DNA from 4 places in the Bacillus sp. ISL-46 genome. Region 2 is predicted to be linked to each of the others. Evidence: predicted binding sites of a transcription regulator. Region 2 holds the regulator's gene; each other region holds the start of a gene.
The links. Region 2 encodes Rex, which represses fermentation and respiration genes when NADH is low (regulators of the CRP and FNR family bind a similar motif). Its sites were predicted from a motif close to TTGTGAAATATTTCACAA; they were not measured.

Region 1: a site for Rex is predicted at 2,244-2,261, ahead of nirB (nitrite reductase large subunit NirB). Genes of this name have one in related genera too.
Region 3: a site for Rex is predicted at 1,773-1,790, ahead of qoxA (cytochrome aa3 quinol oxidase subunit II). Genes of this name have one in related genera too.
Region 4: a site for Rex is predicted at 2,615-2,632, ahead of J7E67_RS21055 (TorD/DmsD family molecular chaperone). Genes of this name have one in related genera too.

The regions. Positions count from the first base shown of each region.
Region 1 is NZ_JAGGQR010000042.1:12,918-17,230, forward strand. Features, by position in the region: gene nirB (nitrite reductase large subunit NirB) at 1-2,122, opposite strand, end outside; gene J7E67_RS19965 (hypothetical protein) at 2,324-3,310, opposite strand; gene J7E67_RS19970 (hypothetical protein) at 3,334-3,561, opposite strand; gene J7E67_RS19975 (hypothetical protein) at 3,805-4,313, shown strand, end outside.
Region 2 is NZ_JAGGQR010000002.1:1,260-5,572, reverse strand. Features, by position in the region: gene J7E67_RS01030 (sulfite exporter TauE/SafE family protein) at 1-297, opposite strand, end outside; gene ystJ (NADP-dependent malic enzyme) at 569-1,816, opposite strand; gene J7E67_RS01020 (redox-sensing transcriptional repressor Rex) at 1,976-2,632, opposite strand; gene moaC (cyclic pyranopterin monophosphate synthase MoaC) at 2,669-3,166, opposite strand; gene J7E67_RS01010 (ABC-F family ATP-binding cassette domain-containing protein) at 3,345-4,313, shown strand, end outside.
Region 3 is NZ_JAGGQR010000014.1:329,837-334,149, reverse strand. Features, by position in the region: gene J7E67_RS09640 (spore germination protein) at 132-398, shown strand; gene J7E67_RS09635 (spore germination protein) at 419-661, shown strand; gene J7E67_RS09630 (Hsp20/alpha crystallin family protein) at 674-1,096, shown strand; gene J7E67_RS09625 (heme biosynthesis protein HemY) at 1,159-1,461, opposite strand; gene qoxA (cytochrome aa3 quinol oxidase subunit II) at 1,834-2,820, shown strand; gene qoxB (cytochrome aa3 quinol oxidase subunit I) at 2,810-4,313, shown strand, end outside.
Region 4 is NZ_JAGGQR010000045.1:95,808-100,120, reverse strand. Features, by position in the region: gene pfkB (1-phosphofructokinase) at 1-193, opposite strand, end outside; gene J7E67_RS21065 (DeoR/GlpR family DNA-binding transcription regulator) at 190-942, opposite strand; gene J7E67_RS31450 (hypothetical protein) at 1,307-1,936, opposite strand; gene J7E67_RS21055 (TorD/DmsD family molecular chaperone) at 1,926-2,597, opposite strand; gene J7E67_RS21050 (DUF6509 family protein) at 2,876-3,169, shown strand; gene J7E67_RS21045 (cold-shock protein) at 3,213-3,416, opposite strand; gene cspD (cold-shock protein) at 3,605-3,805, opposite strand; gene J7E67_RS21035 (nucleoside hydrolase) at 4,130-4,313, opposite strand, start outside.

The sequences.
Region 1 (4,313 bases), on a different contig from region 2:
GGTCGACACCGCCGTTACCAGCGACATAAATCTCCCAGCCGCCATCAATTCCGACAAAGCCAATGTCTTTGATTCCTGCTTCGGAACAGTTCCGCGGGCAGGCCGATACGCCCATTTTTACTTTATGAGGAGTATCGAGGCGTTCAAATTTCTTTTCAAGTTCAATGCCAAGTGCCATCGAATCCTGTGTTCCATAGCGGCAGAACTGAGCGCCGACACAAGTTTTTACGGTACGAAGCGTTTTTCCATAGGCATAACCAGAGGGCATATCGAGCTCTTCCCACATTCTTGGCAGGTCTTCTTTTTTCACTCCGAATAAACCAATCCGCTGTCCGCCTGTTAATTTTACCAGTGGTACCTCATACTTTTCGGCAACCTCGGCGATTTTTTTCAAATCGGCTGCTGTCGTTTCCCCGCCATACATTCTTGGTACAACCGAGTAGGTTCCGTCCTTTTGGATATTGGCATGCATTTTTTCATTGACGAGTCGGGAATCACGATCATCTTTGTATTCATCCATATGAATCATACCTAGATAGTAGTTGATGGCCGGACGGCATTTGGTACAGCCTTCCTCATTATTCCACTCAAGGACGTTCATAACTTCTTTTACACTTGTTAAGCCTTTTTCTTTAATTTCGGCCACAACTTCATCACGGCTTAGGGTTGTACAACCGCACAGGCTTGTCTTTTGTGCTGCCGCTTCATCAAATTGGTCGCCCAGTGTATAGGCAAGAATATTGCTTACCATCGGTTTACAGCGTCCACAAGAACGGCCTGCGTTCGTACAATGGCTCACTTGGTCCAGTGTGGTTAACCCTTGAGTTTTGATTGCTTCAACAATGGCGCCTTTAGTGACTCCATTACAGCCACAAACTAATTCATCATTCGGCATTGAAGCTACATCACCATTGCCGCCTCCTGCACTGCATTCAGATTGCAGGACCGAAATACTAGTCATTCCGCTAATGTCTTCTTTTTTCGTCAGCATCCGGAATAATTTGGTGCTATCCTTGGTGTCTCCATATAGCACGACACCAACAATCGTGTTATTTCTTGTTAAGATCTTTTTATAGACACCATCATATTCATTGTAGACCATGATCGATTTTGTTGAACCATCTTCAAAAATTTCTCCAGCAGAGAAAAGGTCCACGCCGGCTACCTTTAATTGTGTTCCGGTCACAGAGCCTTCATATGGTTCGCCTAAATTGCCACAAATACGGTTGGCCAGCACTTTTCCTTGTTCATATAATGGGGCCACCAAGCCATAGACAATCTCTCGATGTTCCGCACATTCCCCCACGGCGTAAACATTAGGGACGCTTGTTTCCATGAAGTCATTGACCACTATCCCGCGATTGACATAGATTCCGCTGTTTCTTGCCACTTCGGTGTTAGACTTAATTCCGATTGCCATAACCACCAGGTCCGCTTCCACCTCTGATTCATCTTTAAAGCGAATACCTGTTACTCGTTCCTTGCCAAGGATTTCAACGGTTTCTTTTTCCATTAAGAAGTTCATGCCCTGGCTTTCTAGTTCTGCCTTCAGTAAGGATGAAGCAACCGAATCCAGCTGTCGCTCCATTAGATGCGGCATTAAGTGAACAACATCAACCTTCATTCCCAGGTTTAACAGTCCTCTTGCTGCCTCAAGACCTAGAAGTCCGCCGCCGATGACCACGGCTTTCTTAAATTGCTGAGCTGACTTGATCATCATTTCACAATCATTGATATCACGAAATCCAGTCACACCGATTTTGTCTGCACCTGGAATTGGGAGGATGAAAGAATTTGATCCTGTGGCAATAATTAATTCATCATATTCGACTTCCCTGCCTAAATTACTAACCACACGTTTTCCGTCCACATCAATGTTTACAATCGATTCACCTGTAAATAATTGAATTCTATTTTCTTTATACCAATCTAGCGGGTTAATGATAATATCTTCAAAGTTTGTATCCCCTTGAAGTATATTTGATAGTTTAATCCGATTGTAGTTTGGATATGGTTCTTGTCCAAAAATAGTAATTTCAAATGGTTCAGTGGTTACTTTGAGGATTTCCTCTACCGTTCTGACGCCTGCCATACCATTTCCGATCATTACTAGTTTTTTCATTTATCAATCACTCCTTATATGTTAAATAAGTATTTTTAAGGTTAGTAAGGTTTTCTTTATATTTAAATTGTAAATGCTAGCGTCGATAAAATTTGTGAAGTACGTCACTATCCAAACAATTATGTGAATATTTTCACATAATTGTCATAGTATATTTGGGCAACAAAAAAATAGCACACAAAAAATGCATGCTATCTAACTCTAAACTACCTTTTTTTCAGTTTTCCTTATTTGAAAGAGTTTTACCATTGAATGAATCATGGGAACAAGCACACCAATTACTACAACAGGGGCAAGCTCCCATAATACCAAGGGTGGAGTGATGAGAATACCAGTTATATGGATTGCATACAAAGTAAGAAAATAAGCTAGGCTGCCTGCCAGACCAGCTAACCGAGGGGTTTTTCTAAACAATAAATAGCATAAAGGAATGAATAAAAGCGTTATCGGAACATAAGAGGTTGGATAACCAACTGCAGCAAAAATAGCTTTGCCTACAAACCTTAACAGGATATAAAGTGCCGTCGCCATCACAGGTATGGTATAATCACGGCAATATCGGATGATTAGAATTGTTAGGAGAGCGACCATTAGGATTGAATAGGTGGGATAGACCCATTCCGGAATGCCGCCAAAAATCTGTGAGGCAGGATCTGAGATTAGTTCAAGGATTTCCTTTGAGGCAATCGATTTTCCATGAATGTATTGATCATATGAAATGGCCCCGTTTTCCTGTTGCATATTCGGAAACATCAAGCATTCAAGGAGATACATGGCAAACCAGGTATGAAGTGACCACCATGACGGTTGAATATCTCTCGTATATAGAAAGTAACCGTGCCAGACCCCAAAAATCATAATTGCTGTACCAATATAATAAATAAAATGGGTTGGACTCCATGTGGTTAAATCAATTCCATACGCAATATGATAGGTGAAATCTAGTGGGATCCCAATTAGGAATATAACGTAGCCTATTGTAATCAGGTTTCTAGAAAATCGGTCCAGATAATTTAAACGTCGCCACTCTTGAATTAACAAATATGCGCCTAAAGCAAAACCGATGGTATTAACAATATGGGGAATGGAGTATTCCTCAAATAAATATTTAAAATGATAAGAAGCATCCCATGCAGAACCAATAAATTTTAATAGAAAGGCAAGTACCCATAAACGATAATATTTCAACGATATCATCTCCTCTCTAGCGCTTATCCAAGTAAATCAAATATATCCCCAAAGATGGCAATAAGAATATAATTCACAGCTAACGCAATCGCAAAAGTAATTCCAGCGCCCCGAACATTTTTCTGTCGAAATAATTTATACATAAACGTAAATCCTGCTGTGACAACAAAAATATTACAGATTAAAAATGTCCAAAGTAAATTTTCACTATGTTGGACTGATGTGACGTGAAATAGATATAATGGAATCAATTTACAATCCCCCACACTTTTAGTCCTTACTGCCTTTTCTCTATATTATCATTATTTTTACTATAGGTAACTTTTTAAATTACATAAAATTCTTGCATTGGTTGAATTAGGTAATGTATTTTTAAAAAAGTAAGTTCTCATTGAATGGAGGAATTCCCACTGAAAAAATCTATCCTAGTTATGATCCTTTTTTATACCTTGTTTTTATCGGCTTGTAATCCGGTTAGAGTCCCAAAGTCGAGTATGGCTCATAATATGAGTGCCACTCCAACTGGTGTCATCCCTACAAAGTCTGATTGGAAGATCCAGGATCATCCGAATGCAAATGAGAAAATACCCATTTCACTGCTAATAATGGATCAGTCCAATAAACCGATTCAATCATTTGATACTGTACATGAGAAAAAAATGCATTTATTTATTGTTAGTAAGGATTTAGCTTATTTTTCTCACATCCATCCAGAATATAAGGGAAATGGCGAATTTGATTTTACCACTAGTTTCCCCGCCGGCGGAGATTATAAGCTCATCTCTGAATTTACTCCGAAGGGTGGAGGGGACCCTAGTGTAGAAAATCATTGGGTCCAGATTGAAGGGGAGGCCGCAGAAGAAAAACCTCTTGTCCCTGATCAGAAGCTAACCAAAGTCGTTGATGGAAAACTAGTGAAGCTCTCTTTTGACCAAATGATGGCTGGAATGACGATCCATATGAATTTCACCATTAGTGATGCAAAAAACCATCAACCCATTAA
Region 2 (4,313 bases):
TAACCAATGCAAAGAATGAGTCGGAATCAAACTGGCTAGTTTTGAACCTAAATAGGAGGCAGCTGCCCCAAATCCGCCGACGATTAAACCCGTTTTAATTGAGATATTTCCTTGACGAAAATGGCTGTAGGCACCTGACATGCTAGTAAATACCATCGCTGCTAGTGATGTCCCTAACGCCATATGTATTGGTACTCCAAAAATAACTGTTAAGATGGCAATAATAAAGCCAGAGCCGCCTGCCCCGACAAATCCTAATAAAATCCCAAGCACAAACATCGTCAGCACAATCGCCAACTTCATCCCCTCCGATTGCAAAACCCTAGATGTCCTTCTAGGAAATGTTTTATTACTTACCTAAGGACGGGGTCATACCGACAAAATGAGTCAGTTCACCATCGATTTTGTCCTTATTTTACCCACTGATTTGAAAAAGAAAAAACTATCATTCATTATTGTACTAAAAATTTAAAAGATATATTGGAATTATGCCCTAATTTCCAAAATTTGAAAGACTACCTCAACTAGGTTGAGGTAGTCTTCCCTTAAAAGCTAGATTTTACTCGACCTAAGCAAGCACTGGTTGTTTTGCTTCTGCTAATGCTGATAGGCGTTGCTTAATTTCCTCAACATTGATAATTTTTTGGGCTACCCCTGTTTCCATTGCAGTATACGCAACCGCGGTTGCTACCTGTGCTGCGACCCGAGGGTCAAATGGATCTGGAATGACATAATCGGCATGGAGCTCATCCTCTGAAATTAAACCAGCAATTGCATAAACCGCGGCGAGCTTCATTTCCTCGTTGATTTCCTTTGCACGGACATCTAAAGCACCGCGGAAAATTCCTGGGAATGCAAGCACATTATTAACCTGGTTCGGAAAATCAGAACGTCCTGTACCCACTACAAGTGCTCCTGCTTCTTTGGCCACATCCGGCATAATTTCCGGTACCGGGTTGGCCATGGCAAAGATTATCGGGTCACGGTGCATAGAACCAACCATTTCCTTCGTAACGGCCCCAGCTGCTGATACCCCCACAAACACATCTGCGTCAACAAGCGCATCGGCTAACGTTCCTTGTTTTTGCTCGCGATTTGTGATTTGTGCCATTTCATCTTTGAATCGATTCATTCCAACCGGGCGGCCTTCATAAATAATTCCTTTTGTATCACATAAAATAACATCCTTCACGCCCATATGTAGCATAAGTTTAACAATCGCTACTCCTGCTGCACCTGCTCCATTTACTGCAACACGAATATCTTCAATTTTTTTATCCGCTAATTTTAATGCGTTGATTAAACCAGCCGCTGTTACAATCGCTGTTCCATGCTGGTCATCATGAAAAACAGGAATATCACAGGCTTTGCGGAGGCGGTCTTCAATATCAAAGCATTGCGGCGCAGCAATATCCTCCAAGTTCACTCCGCCAAATGTTGGTTCTAGCAATTTGACGGTTTCTACGATCTGGTCTGTATCAGTTGTGGCCAAGCAAATGGGAAAAGCATCAACATCTGCGAATGATTTGAATAACACGGCCTTTCCTTCCATCACAGGCATCGCAGCTTTTGGTCCAATGTTCCCAAGCCCCAGGACTGCTGTCCCATTGGATACAACTGCAACTAGATTGCCCTTTGAGGTATAATCATAGACTTTATTTTCGTCTGCATAAATGTCCAAACATGGCTCTGCCACACCAGGTGAATAGGCTAGGCTTAAATCTTTTGCATTATGTACTGCAACCTTTGAATAGATTCCAACCTTTCCTTGATGCTCCTTATGCATTTTTAACGCTTCATCTCGTAAAATTGACATTGGATTTCCCCACTTTCCGAATTAGTAACCGCTTGCACTTTATCTATCTAAATCTTAGTGCATAGGTCAATATTTTGATAGATTATGTAATTAAAAAAAGCAGGGATTTAATCATACAAAAGGCTTTCCACAAATTTTGTGGAAAGCCTTATTAACTAATTATTCTTCATCTATTTCCACCGTTGGATAATGCTTTAAAAAGTAGACTAGCGATTGAAGCTCCACAGCCAAGTCAATATGATGGACCCTTATTAATGGTGGAACATTTAACCTTGCCGGAGTGAAATTTAAGATCCCTTTTACATTCGCTTGGACCAGTCGATCGGTTATCATTTGTGCGGCAGGAGCCGGAACCGTTAATATCGCCACTGAAATATTAGTTTCTGATAACACCTTCTCTAAATCATCCATAGGATGAACGGGTACCTCGCGAATCATGGTTCCCATTTTGTCGGGATCCACATCGAAGGCGCATTCTATTTTTGTGTTATTATTTTTTAAAAAGTTATAGTTTAAAAAGGCAGTCCCAAGATTTCCGACTCCTATTAAGGCAACCTTAGTTAATTCATCCTGATCTAAGGTCTTTCGGAAGAAGGATATTAAGTAATTAACATTATACCCATAGCCCTTTTTTCCTAACGCACCGAAATAGGAAAAGTCGCGGCGAATCGTTGCTGAGTCTACCTTTACTGCTTCACTCAATTCCGCTGAAGAGACCCTTTGCTTGCCGGAACTATGCAGGTTTTTTAGAAATCGATAATAGAGGGGCAGCCGTTTTGCTGTCGCCTGTGGTATTTTCGTTGTTTCATTACTCATAATCTCCCACACCCCATGAATGGTTTAGTTAAAAATTTATTTAACTCTTTCATCTCTTTTAAAATCACCGTTTTTACCGCCTGTTTTTTCGACAAGATACGTCGGTCCAATTACCATACCTTTATCAACGGCTTTACACATATCATAAACTGTTAAGGCACATGCGGATGCGGCTGTTAACGCTTCCATTTCCACTCCTGTGTTCCCCTTCGTTTTAACGGCTGCAGCAATATATAATTGATAATTCTCATCCTTATCCTGTTCCCAAGAGAAAGAAATATTAACACCTGTTAATGGAATCGGATGGCACATTGGAATCAAATCCCATGTCTTCTTTGCTGCCATGACAGCTGCTACCTGGGCCACTGCTAAGACATCGCCCTTCTTCATCTCATTATTAGTTATTTTATCATAAATTTCTTTACTAACGGTAATGCTGGAATGAGCAAGCGCCGTACGTGCCGTTTCCGGCTTATCACTGACGTCGACCATTTTTGCTCTGCCTTCTTCATTAAAATGCGTAAATTCTGCCATATAAAAAATCCTCCCATCAAATCATACACTATTTTTCCTTATATGTGTGTGAAACTTTGAACTAAATATTACATTTTATGTCGATTTAGGACCCTTACTCCGCTAATATGGCGAGCAGTTTATTGCCGACATACCGGGAATAAGGTACACTAATCCTATGTAATAGAGGTGAATGAGAATGATTTTGCTACAGGTTAATCAATTACAAAAATATTATGGTGCTGACCTTATTTTATCGAATATTAAGCTCGAATTACAAACTCGGGACCGTGTTGCCCTTGTTGGACGCAATGGGGCGGGAAAATCGACATTGTTGAAGATTATAGCCGGACACTTGTCGCATGATGGCGGAGAAATCATCAAGCCAAAAGAAGTGACGATTGGCTATTTAGCTCAAAATACTGGGTTAGAATCATCATTATCCATATGGGATGAAATGCTGACGGTTTTTGAACCGCTGCGATTGATGGAAAAACAACTCCGCACACTTGAAGAACAAATGGCTGATCCTCTTGTTTTTGAAGACAGTGGCAGGTACGAAAGGATCCTAAAAGAGTACGATCATCTTCAGGTGAAATTTAAAGAACAGGGAGGGTATCAATATGAGGCAGAGATGCGCTCCGTCCTTCATGGGCTGAATTTCCATGACAAATCCTTGATGATATCTAGTTTAAGCGGCGGTCAGAAAACTCGTCTAGCCCTTGGTAAACTCTTGTTAACCAGGCCTGATATCCTAATATTGGATGAGCCCACAAACCACCTTGATATTGATACGCTTTCCTGGCTGGAGCAATATTTACAAAGTTATCATGGGGCGATTTTGATCGTTTCCCATGACCGCTATTTTTTAGATAAAGTTGTTACTCAAGTTTATGAAGTATCCCGTAAGCAAATCCAAAGGTTTACAGGCAACTATAGTTCTTACCTTGATCAAAAGGCGGCAAATTATGAGCGTGATTTAAAGCTTTTCGAAAAACAACAGCAAGAGGTCGCTGATCTCCAAGACTTTATCAACCGCAATTTAGCGCGGGCATCGACAACCAAACGAGCCCAAAGCCGGCGTAAAAAGCTTGAAAAGATGGAGATGATGGATCGTCCATTAGGCGATGAAAAGTCTGCTTCCTTCACGTTTGAAATTGAAAAACAA
Region 3 (4,313 bases), on a different contig from region 2:
ACATTTACGTTAAACAAAGAAGAACCCTGCGAATCCACATTCAATCATAATACAGGAGTACCATTAAGTAACAAATAGGCACACTTTAGCATATAGTACCCATAAGCCAAAGGATAGAAAGGTGTTTAAAGATGCCATCGGTTGTAATCAATTTATATTATTTAAAAATTAACAGTATTTCGGGTAATGGTTCCATAACTATAGGGGAAGCATCTCATAATAGTCCCACTTCCAATACTAAATCACAAGGAATTAATGCTTCATATGGAGATACTTCACCCACTGAAGCAATGATGGAAAACCTATTAAATGATCCTGACGTCAATGATCAAACTTCAATTGGAACTACTGATGTTGCCAATGTAAATAAACCCATTCAACCTGTACCACCAATCTAACATTATAGGGGTTATATGATATGCCATTTCAAATAAATATTTTAAATTTTAAGATTAATGGAGCTACGCAAAACGGAAATGTTGATATAGGTCCTACTGTGCATAACAGCCATACTGCTAATAGTAAATTTGTCGGAGCAAATTTTTCTTTGGGTGATTTTTCACCGGCTTCTTCTCTTATGAACTCTGGCAATCTAGATCCAGATGTTAGTGATCAGGATCAAATAGCTAACCCTTCTATGCCTATCGCCAATCAACTTTAAAGGAGTAGTAAGATGGATATAGAAAAAATGAGAAAATGGCTAGAGATTACAAATGAGTATAGAGAGAGCAATTTTTGGTCTAGCGTACTTAAGCAAAAACATCCTGATGAATTTTTTAGAGAAGCGGTATGTAATCCAAAATTTGATATATATCTAAATGAAAATTATTACTTTATTATTTTTGAAATACCTGGAGTAAATCAAGAAGATCTTTCAATTAACTTAATCACAAATACACATTTAAAAATTAATGGCAGAATAAAGCCGGTTCTACCATTTGAAATGGGAATGAAAAGAGAGCGAATCTATGGTGATTTTGAACGCGTCATTGAACTTCCAGAACCAACTTATGCTCATTTAATGCAAACACAAATTAATAATGGACTACTTCATATATCCTATCCTCGAAAAAGTGTGTTGAATAATTTTCAATAGAAAGAAAAGAATATATTCACAAAAAAAACGCAGTGAACTCACAAGCGTTTTTTCTTGTTTTATTAATGGTGATGATGTACGCCCATTGTTGGGTTGGTAATTAGCCATTCTTCTTTTGGTAATTGGAAATATTGAATCCAGATATTATTTAAGGTCGGATCATTTTTATCAAGAATAAAGTCAATTTCTTTATCACTTGTAACCACTACATCGTTTTCTGTTGGTGTATCAAGCTTTAAATCATAATGGGCGTGGTCCCCGTGGATACTTGTCACATATACTCGAAACAATTTCCCTTGTGCCTCTTCTTGTTCCATCATTTTCTTCAATGCTTTTGCTGCATTCCGATTAACTTTTACCTTCATTTTGTGCTCTCCTCTAACTATGAATTCCTTTATATTATCCCACTTTTAATCCAAAATACAATGTTTAGCTTTGAAACAACAAAAGACATAAATGTACTTTTTGTAAAATTAACTTACCTAATTTTTCCTAGTAAGGGATTTTAAATCCTTAACAAATTTGTCACAATTTAATCTAAAAACCTATATTAACATCACAGCAATGTTGTTAATATAGATTTTAGGAAATACATACAGACTAATTAATATTAAATGATAATTAATTTAAATTTTTACATCTATTACAATGAAGGAAGGAATTAGTCTGGTTTTGTTTGTGAATGAATTCACGATAATCATATCAAAAAATGAACATTCTAGAAGGGAGAAATATTCATGTTTAAAAAAAGCTACATCATTCCACTGTTAGCTTTAGTACCAACTTTACTTTTAAGCGGCTGTACGAATATGGTCGTCTTTGATCCAAAAGGCCCTGCCGCACGTGACATTCTAGAATTAATTAACTGGTCACTTATTTTTATGCTGTTAGTGGTTGTCGTTGTATTCGGTTTATTTGGATATATCATTTGGAAATATCGTGCGAAACCTGAAAATGCAGATTACGAACCGCCTGAAGAACACGGCAGTACAAAATTAGAGATTATTTGGACTGTCATTCCTATTCTGATTGTCATTGCTTTAACGGTTCCTACTGTTAAAACAATCTATAAATTAGAGAAAGTACCTGCCGGGTATGAAAATAAAAAACCTATTACCATTAATGTAACATCAGCTGATTGGAAGTGGATTTTTAGCTATCCAGAACAAGGGATCGAGACAGTGAACTATGTGAATATTCCTGCTGGCACTCCGGTACAGTTTAAGTTAACCTCTGCTGGTACAATGCAATCCTTCTGGGTTCCTGCTTTAGGTGGTCAAAAGTATACCATGAACAAAATGGAGACAGAGTTGTATCTCACAGCAGACAAACCTGGAGAATTTCTAGGTAAAAATACAAACTTTAACGGCAAGGGATATGCTGATATGGAATTTACAGTTGAAGCGAAATCCCCGCAAGCCTTTGAAAAGTGGGTTAAGGATGTCAAAGATACTGCCCCAAAGTTAACAGAAAAGAAATACAATCAACTTCTAAAACCTACACACTTAGGTCGTGAAACATTCCTGGGAACTCATCTAGCATGGGTAAATCATGCTGATATGAATTCTAAAACTTATACAAATCCTGAATTGTACGAAGTACATGGCGTCAAAGGAAAGATTTTTAAAGAGAAAGAAACAAATGGTCATTCTATGGACATGGATGGAATGGAAAGTATGGACATGGGCGAGAAATCAGATGGAGGTGAGCACAATGGGCATTAATTGGCATGACTTTTTTATCGTCGGCAACCCATTAATACTAGGTTCTCAGATTGCTATTCTATTAACAATGATAGGAATTGTAGCAGGGGTTACCTATTTAAAGAAATGGAAATGGCTTTGGAGAGAATGGTTGACAACCGTTGATCATAAACGGATTGGGATTATGTACATCCTTTCTGGTGTGCTGATGTTTTTCCGGGGAGGCGTAGACGGTCTTTTAATGAAGGCTCAAACCTCTCGTCCAGAGATGAAATTTTTAGATGCGCAGCATTACAATGAAATTTTTACCACACACGGTGTGATCATGATTTTGTTTGCGGCGATGCCATTATTAATTGGTTTAATGAACGTGGTGATTCCGCTGCAAATTGGCGCGCGTGACGTGGCATTCCCTCAACTTAACGCTCTAAGCTTCTGGTTGTTCTTTAGTGGTGCTATGTTGTTTAATATTTCGTTTGTCATTGGCGGTTCCCCGGATGCCGGCTGGACAGCCTATTTCCCTCTTGCAGGTAAAGAATTTACTCCTGGGATCGGAAATAACTATTACGCTATTGCCCTGCAAATTGCTGGGATTGGTACGTTAATGACAGGAATTAATTTTATCGTAACTATATTAAAAATGAGAACTAAAGGCATGACACTAATGAAAATGCCAATGTTTACTTGGACTTCATTCATTGCATCGGTTATTATTGTGGCTTCCTTTCCAATTTTCACTGTCGCACTTGCCTTGATGACCTTTGACCGGATCTTTGGAACGCACTTCTTCACCTTAAGCGGTGGCGGTATGGATATGATGTGGGCCAACTTATTCTGGTTATGGGGTCACCCTGAAGTATATATCGTGGTTCTTCCAGCATTTGGGATGTTCTCTGAGGTTATTTCAACCTTTTCTAGAAAAATGCTGTTCGGTTATAAATCAATGGTATTCTCCATTGTTGGAATTGCGTTTTTAAGTATGCTTGTTTGGGTTCACCACTTCTTTACGATGGGGGCCGGACCAGGAGTCAACTCTGTTTTCTCCATTACGACGATGATGATTGCTATTCCAACTGGTGTCAAAATGTTTAACTGGTTATTCACGATGAGAAAAGGTCGAATCGAGTTTACAACAGCGATGCTGTGGGCGCTTGCGTTCATTCCTTGCTTTATCATTGGTGGTGTAACTGGAGTTATGCTTGCCATGGGTGCTGCAGATTATCAATATCACAATACCCTATTCCTTGTCGCTCACTTCCACTATGTGTTAATTCCTGGTGTTGTGTTTGCGGTGTTTGCCGGGTTATATTACTGGTGGCCAAAAATGTTCGGACATATGCTAAATGAAAAAATCGGTAAAATTCATTTCTGGTTCTTTACGATTGGATTTAACTTAACGTTTATGCCGATGTTCTTCCTAGGCTTAGACGGTGCTGTCCGCCGTTCATACACGTATTCAGCTGAATCAGGCTATGCACCATTATTCATGTTATCTACCATTGGCGCAGTGATTT
Region 4 (4,313 bases), on a different contig from region 2:
CACCAGTAAATCCACCAATAAATCCAAGTGCCTTACTTTTGGTACCAAATTGGTTTAATACCGTTGAGACATTTATCCCTTTTCCACCAGGAAACTTCGCCTCATTTACAGTTCGATTTAATTCTCCTAGCTCAAAGCTCTCTAATTTGACTATATAGTCCACTGAAGGGTTTAAAGTTAATGTGTATATCATGATGTCACTACCTTTATTGTTGTTCTATTTACATATTGCTTCTGTGTTTCGTCATCTACATCATTAGTGATAATAGTTGCTTCATGGATATCAACAATTTTGGCAAACGAGATTTCAGAAAACTTTGTATTATCTGCTAAAACATAGTTCTCTCTTGAAAGAGAAATTGCTTTTTGCTTCACCATTGCTTCCTCCTGGTCTGGAGTTGTAAATCCAAATTGTGGATGGATGCCATTAACACCTATGAAACATTTATCAAAACGGTAGAGGTCTAAACCGGCTAATGCTCCCCTTCCGATGAAAGCATTTGTATTCGGCTTCGCCAAACCGCCAATTAAATAAGTCGAAATGCCTTTATCTAATAATGGCTTTAAATGCATTAATCCATTCGTGACAACAACGATCTCCTTTAATGGCAGGAATTCAATCATTTCAATCACAGTGGACCCAGCATCAAGATAAATACAATCACCTTCCTCCACTAAATTCGCTGCAAATTGAGCAACCAATCGTTTTTCTTGAAGGTTTTTGGAGGATTTCTCAATCATACTTGGCTCTTGAAGTTTCCCCTGTAATCTTGAGGCACCTCCATGGATCCTCTTAAGAAATTTTTGGTCTTCTAGCAAAGAGAGGTCTCTGCGAATTGTTGACTCCGAAGACTCGGTTAACTCCATAATTTCATTAATTTTAATAACATTCTTATCTTTTAACAATTGTAGTATGATTCGATGACGTTCTGGTGTTAACAAGTCATCACCACCTATTTTTTTATTCTTCTTAAGTACATAATACTGAAAACGATTGCAAAAATCAATCATTTTCTTTCAAAATCATTCATAAATTGAATGATTTTGAACGTTATTTGAATTTTTCTACAATACATAATATATCAACTTAAAAAACAAAACTTTTCTGCTCTATAATATTTATGTATCATTTTGAAATATTGCTGGTGTGGTTTAATGGTAGAATGTCAGCTTCCCAAGCTGACGGCGGGGGTTCGAATCTCATCTTCTCCTCCATACATATTCTTTCAAAAAACTCGATGTTTTATCGTGTTTATATTAATATAAAAACCGCCAGAAATAATTTCTGGCGGTTTTTGCATGTTCCTTATTGATAAGGACTTAACCATTCAGGGTCCCTATTAATACATAGAGGACATTTTTCCCTTGCAAACTGAAAGGTAGAAAAGGACTGCCCACAATCTATGCATTTTTTTGTATGAAGAGGTTCGCCTGTATCCCTTATTTTCTTTATTTCTGGTATTATTTGAATTGCATTTTCTAAACAAATATTGGAACAATCTGTACAGTTTACACACTTTTCGCTTTTAATTTGTAAAAATGAGTCTTTTAAACTAAACACTTTTTGCGAACATAATGAAAGGTCGGGATCATATAACATGTTTCGGTAATTTCTCCCCCTGACACATGCCCTAAGTGGCGGTGTTGATAAATCGCCGTTTTCTTGCGTATCAGTACTTACCCGAACGACCATTCCATCCTTGACATGGGCTTTAATGACACAGCGACCTCCACAATTATTAATACTGCATGTTGAAACAATTTTCTCAGTACCTTTGGCACTCACTGTTTTTGTCTCTTCTTTACGATCAATGAGCATCTTTGTTCCAATTCCTCCGGCAAGAACAGGAATTCCAATTGCCCCGGACCATTTCAAAAAAGTTCGCCGCTGCATTTTATTGGATAAAAGATCCTTCAAATTATTCTTATCTGACATCGGGTAATGCCTCCTTTACTTCTTGTAAAGTAGTCAAATCAAAAGTTAATAAGTCTTCGAGAAGCATGGCTGCCCCCAGGTATAACTGGCTATTTGTATGTTCAATAATTCGTTTACAAAAATAGGGAACCCATATGGTTAAATGTTTTTCAAGAAAGTGTATCTGACGTGAAATTAATTCAACAATTCTATCAGTCATAGTTTCTTGTAAACTTAAATCGGCAAGAAAAAGCATAAATTCCAATTCGAGTAAAAGGTGATCATCAGGCTCATTATTCTCGTTTTTATATTGTAGTCCAAAGAGATGGTATTGCTCCCTGATTTGATAGTTCCATTCCTCAAATAGCAATTGCTCTCTGCTCCGATAATAAGACTCCCACGGTGGCGCTACCAGCTGCCCTGGTCCAATAAAAAGGCGTTGATATTCTTCATACTCCCTGTTGATTTGCTCATCCGTCATGTGGTCAAAAAAGTTCCAAAGTATTTTTCCACCATCATGAATTTCTTCTAATTCCCGTAAGTTACCATTGTTTCGTATTTCAAATAATAACTCGCCATTAGAAGGCACCAAAAATAGCAAATGGAGGAGCTGATAATATTTTTTCCTTGATAAGAAAAATGGCTGTAACTGAATATGTATTCGCACTGTCGTTGTTGTCATCTATTCTCTCTCCTTGATTGTGAAACATTTCACATGTTTATTTATAACCTGTCGCCCACTTTTCCTATAGCACATTTGTTTTTTACAGTTATATCTTACCTTATTCCTGCAATATAATAATCCCATTTATGGAATAATTCACATTTATTTCAAAATGGTTTGAAATTATTATGTAAAATTAACACTATTCGAGAAAAATATTAATAACAATGCTACTTCTAGTTTTTCTTGTTGATTTAAATATGTGTATAATAATTAGGATGAATAATTTGAAGAGGATGATACACTTGAACATTACTGGACACTCAGTTGAAAAATTGGAAGATCCATTCGGTTTATTATCAGGTGACCGATATGAGTTTTTCTTAGATCTTGATGTAGATGAAGAGGATGAGCTTTATTCGGATAAAGGGATTGGCCTAAGGGCCATTTTCGTCAGCGACGAAAATGGTGACAAAATAACCAACTTTTATCTTTATGAACAAGGGAGCGAAAAGGTGCTTGACTTTGATCTAGAAGAAGATGAAGAAGAACTGGTCCTTGCCTATTGTAAAGATAACGCAAAAGAATAATAAAAAGGCAGGGAGAAATGAAACCTCCCTGCTGACAATTTGATCACATAAAATTCTTACTATGATTGTGAATTACTTGCAATTCTTTAGTACTTTCAGTCATTTCACTTTTGCAGATCGGACATAGTGGCACATCAGTGCTTTTAAAATTGTCGCGAATCCAGCATTTACAAGTCTCTGAACTACATACCCAAATTTTAGTTTCTTCTAATTTGATTTCCTCATCATTTTTTCTACCAAACGCCAAAACGATCACCCCTTGTAATTAGTGCATGACTGTTTTTAAATACTTAGTTTGCTAGCTAAATAATATGGAAAATATCAAATACATCATTTAGCAGTATCCTGTTGACTTTTAAACTATTCTAATTGTGTATAAATCATATATATAAAAGGTGATGCTTAATCATGGTGCATCACCTTTTTTTAAAAGAATTAAACTGTTTGAACGTTAGAAGCTTGTGGTCCGCGAGCGCCTTCAACGATTTCAAAAGAAACTGATTGGCCCTCTTCTAAAGTTTTGAAGCCTTCTGATTGGATAGCTGAGAAGTGTACGAATACATCTTGACCGCCTTCAGCTTCAATAAATCCAAATCCTTTTTCTGCATTAAACCATTTAACTTTACCGTTGTTCATGGAAAAACCCCCAAAATATAGTTCACTTTTAATTTATCCTACATTTAAAAAAATAAAAAAGACGCACTAACACGTTTGGGCAATAGACATCACCCACTTTTTCGTGCAGTTACGACTACTTAAACCAATAAATATTTAACTAACTTAAAAGCGTACCTTTATTTTAACTCATTTCGGCTATTCAGTCAACAAAATTTCAAAAACTAGGAAATTCAGTGAATATATATCAGTTAAAAATATAATAGTTTCCTATCACTCACCAGCAATCAGATTTTTTACGTTGCGGTGAATTGTATTCCAAGAGCAATGAACCCCAAATTGAGTTCATAGCTCTTTATTGAAATTATCTTGTAAAAATATTTCCATGAAATTGACAGTAAATTTCTGTAGATCCGCTTCCATGCCAATGTAATCAAGAGTATTAACCGGTTCTTTATCAGGTTTTGGCCGGAAATCTGCAATACTTTTGCCTTTGGCATTACCAAATTCCTCTACTCTTACTCTTCTC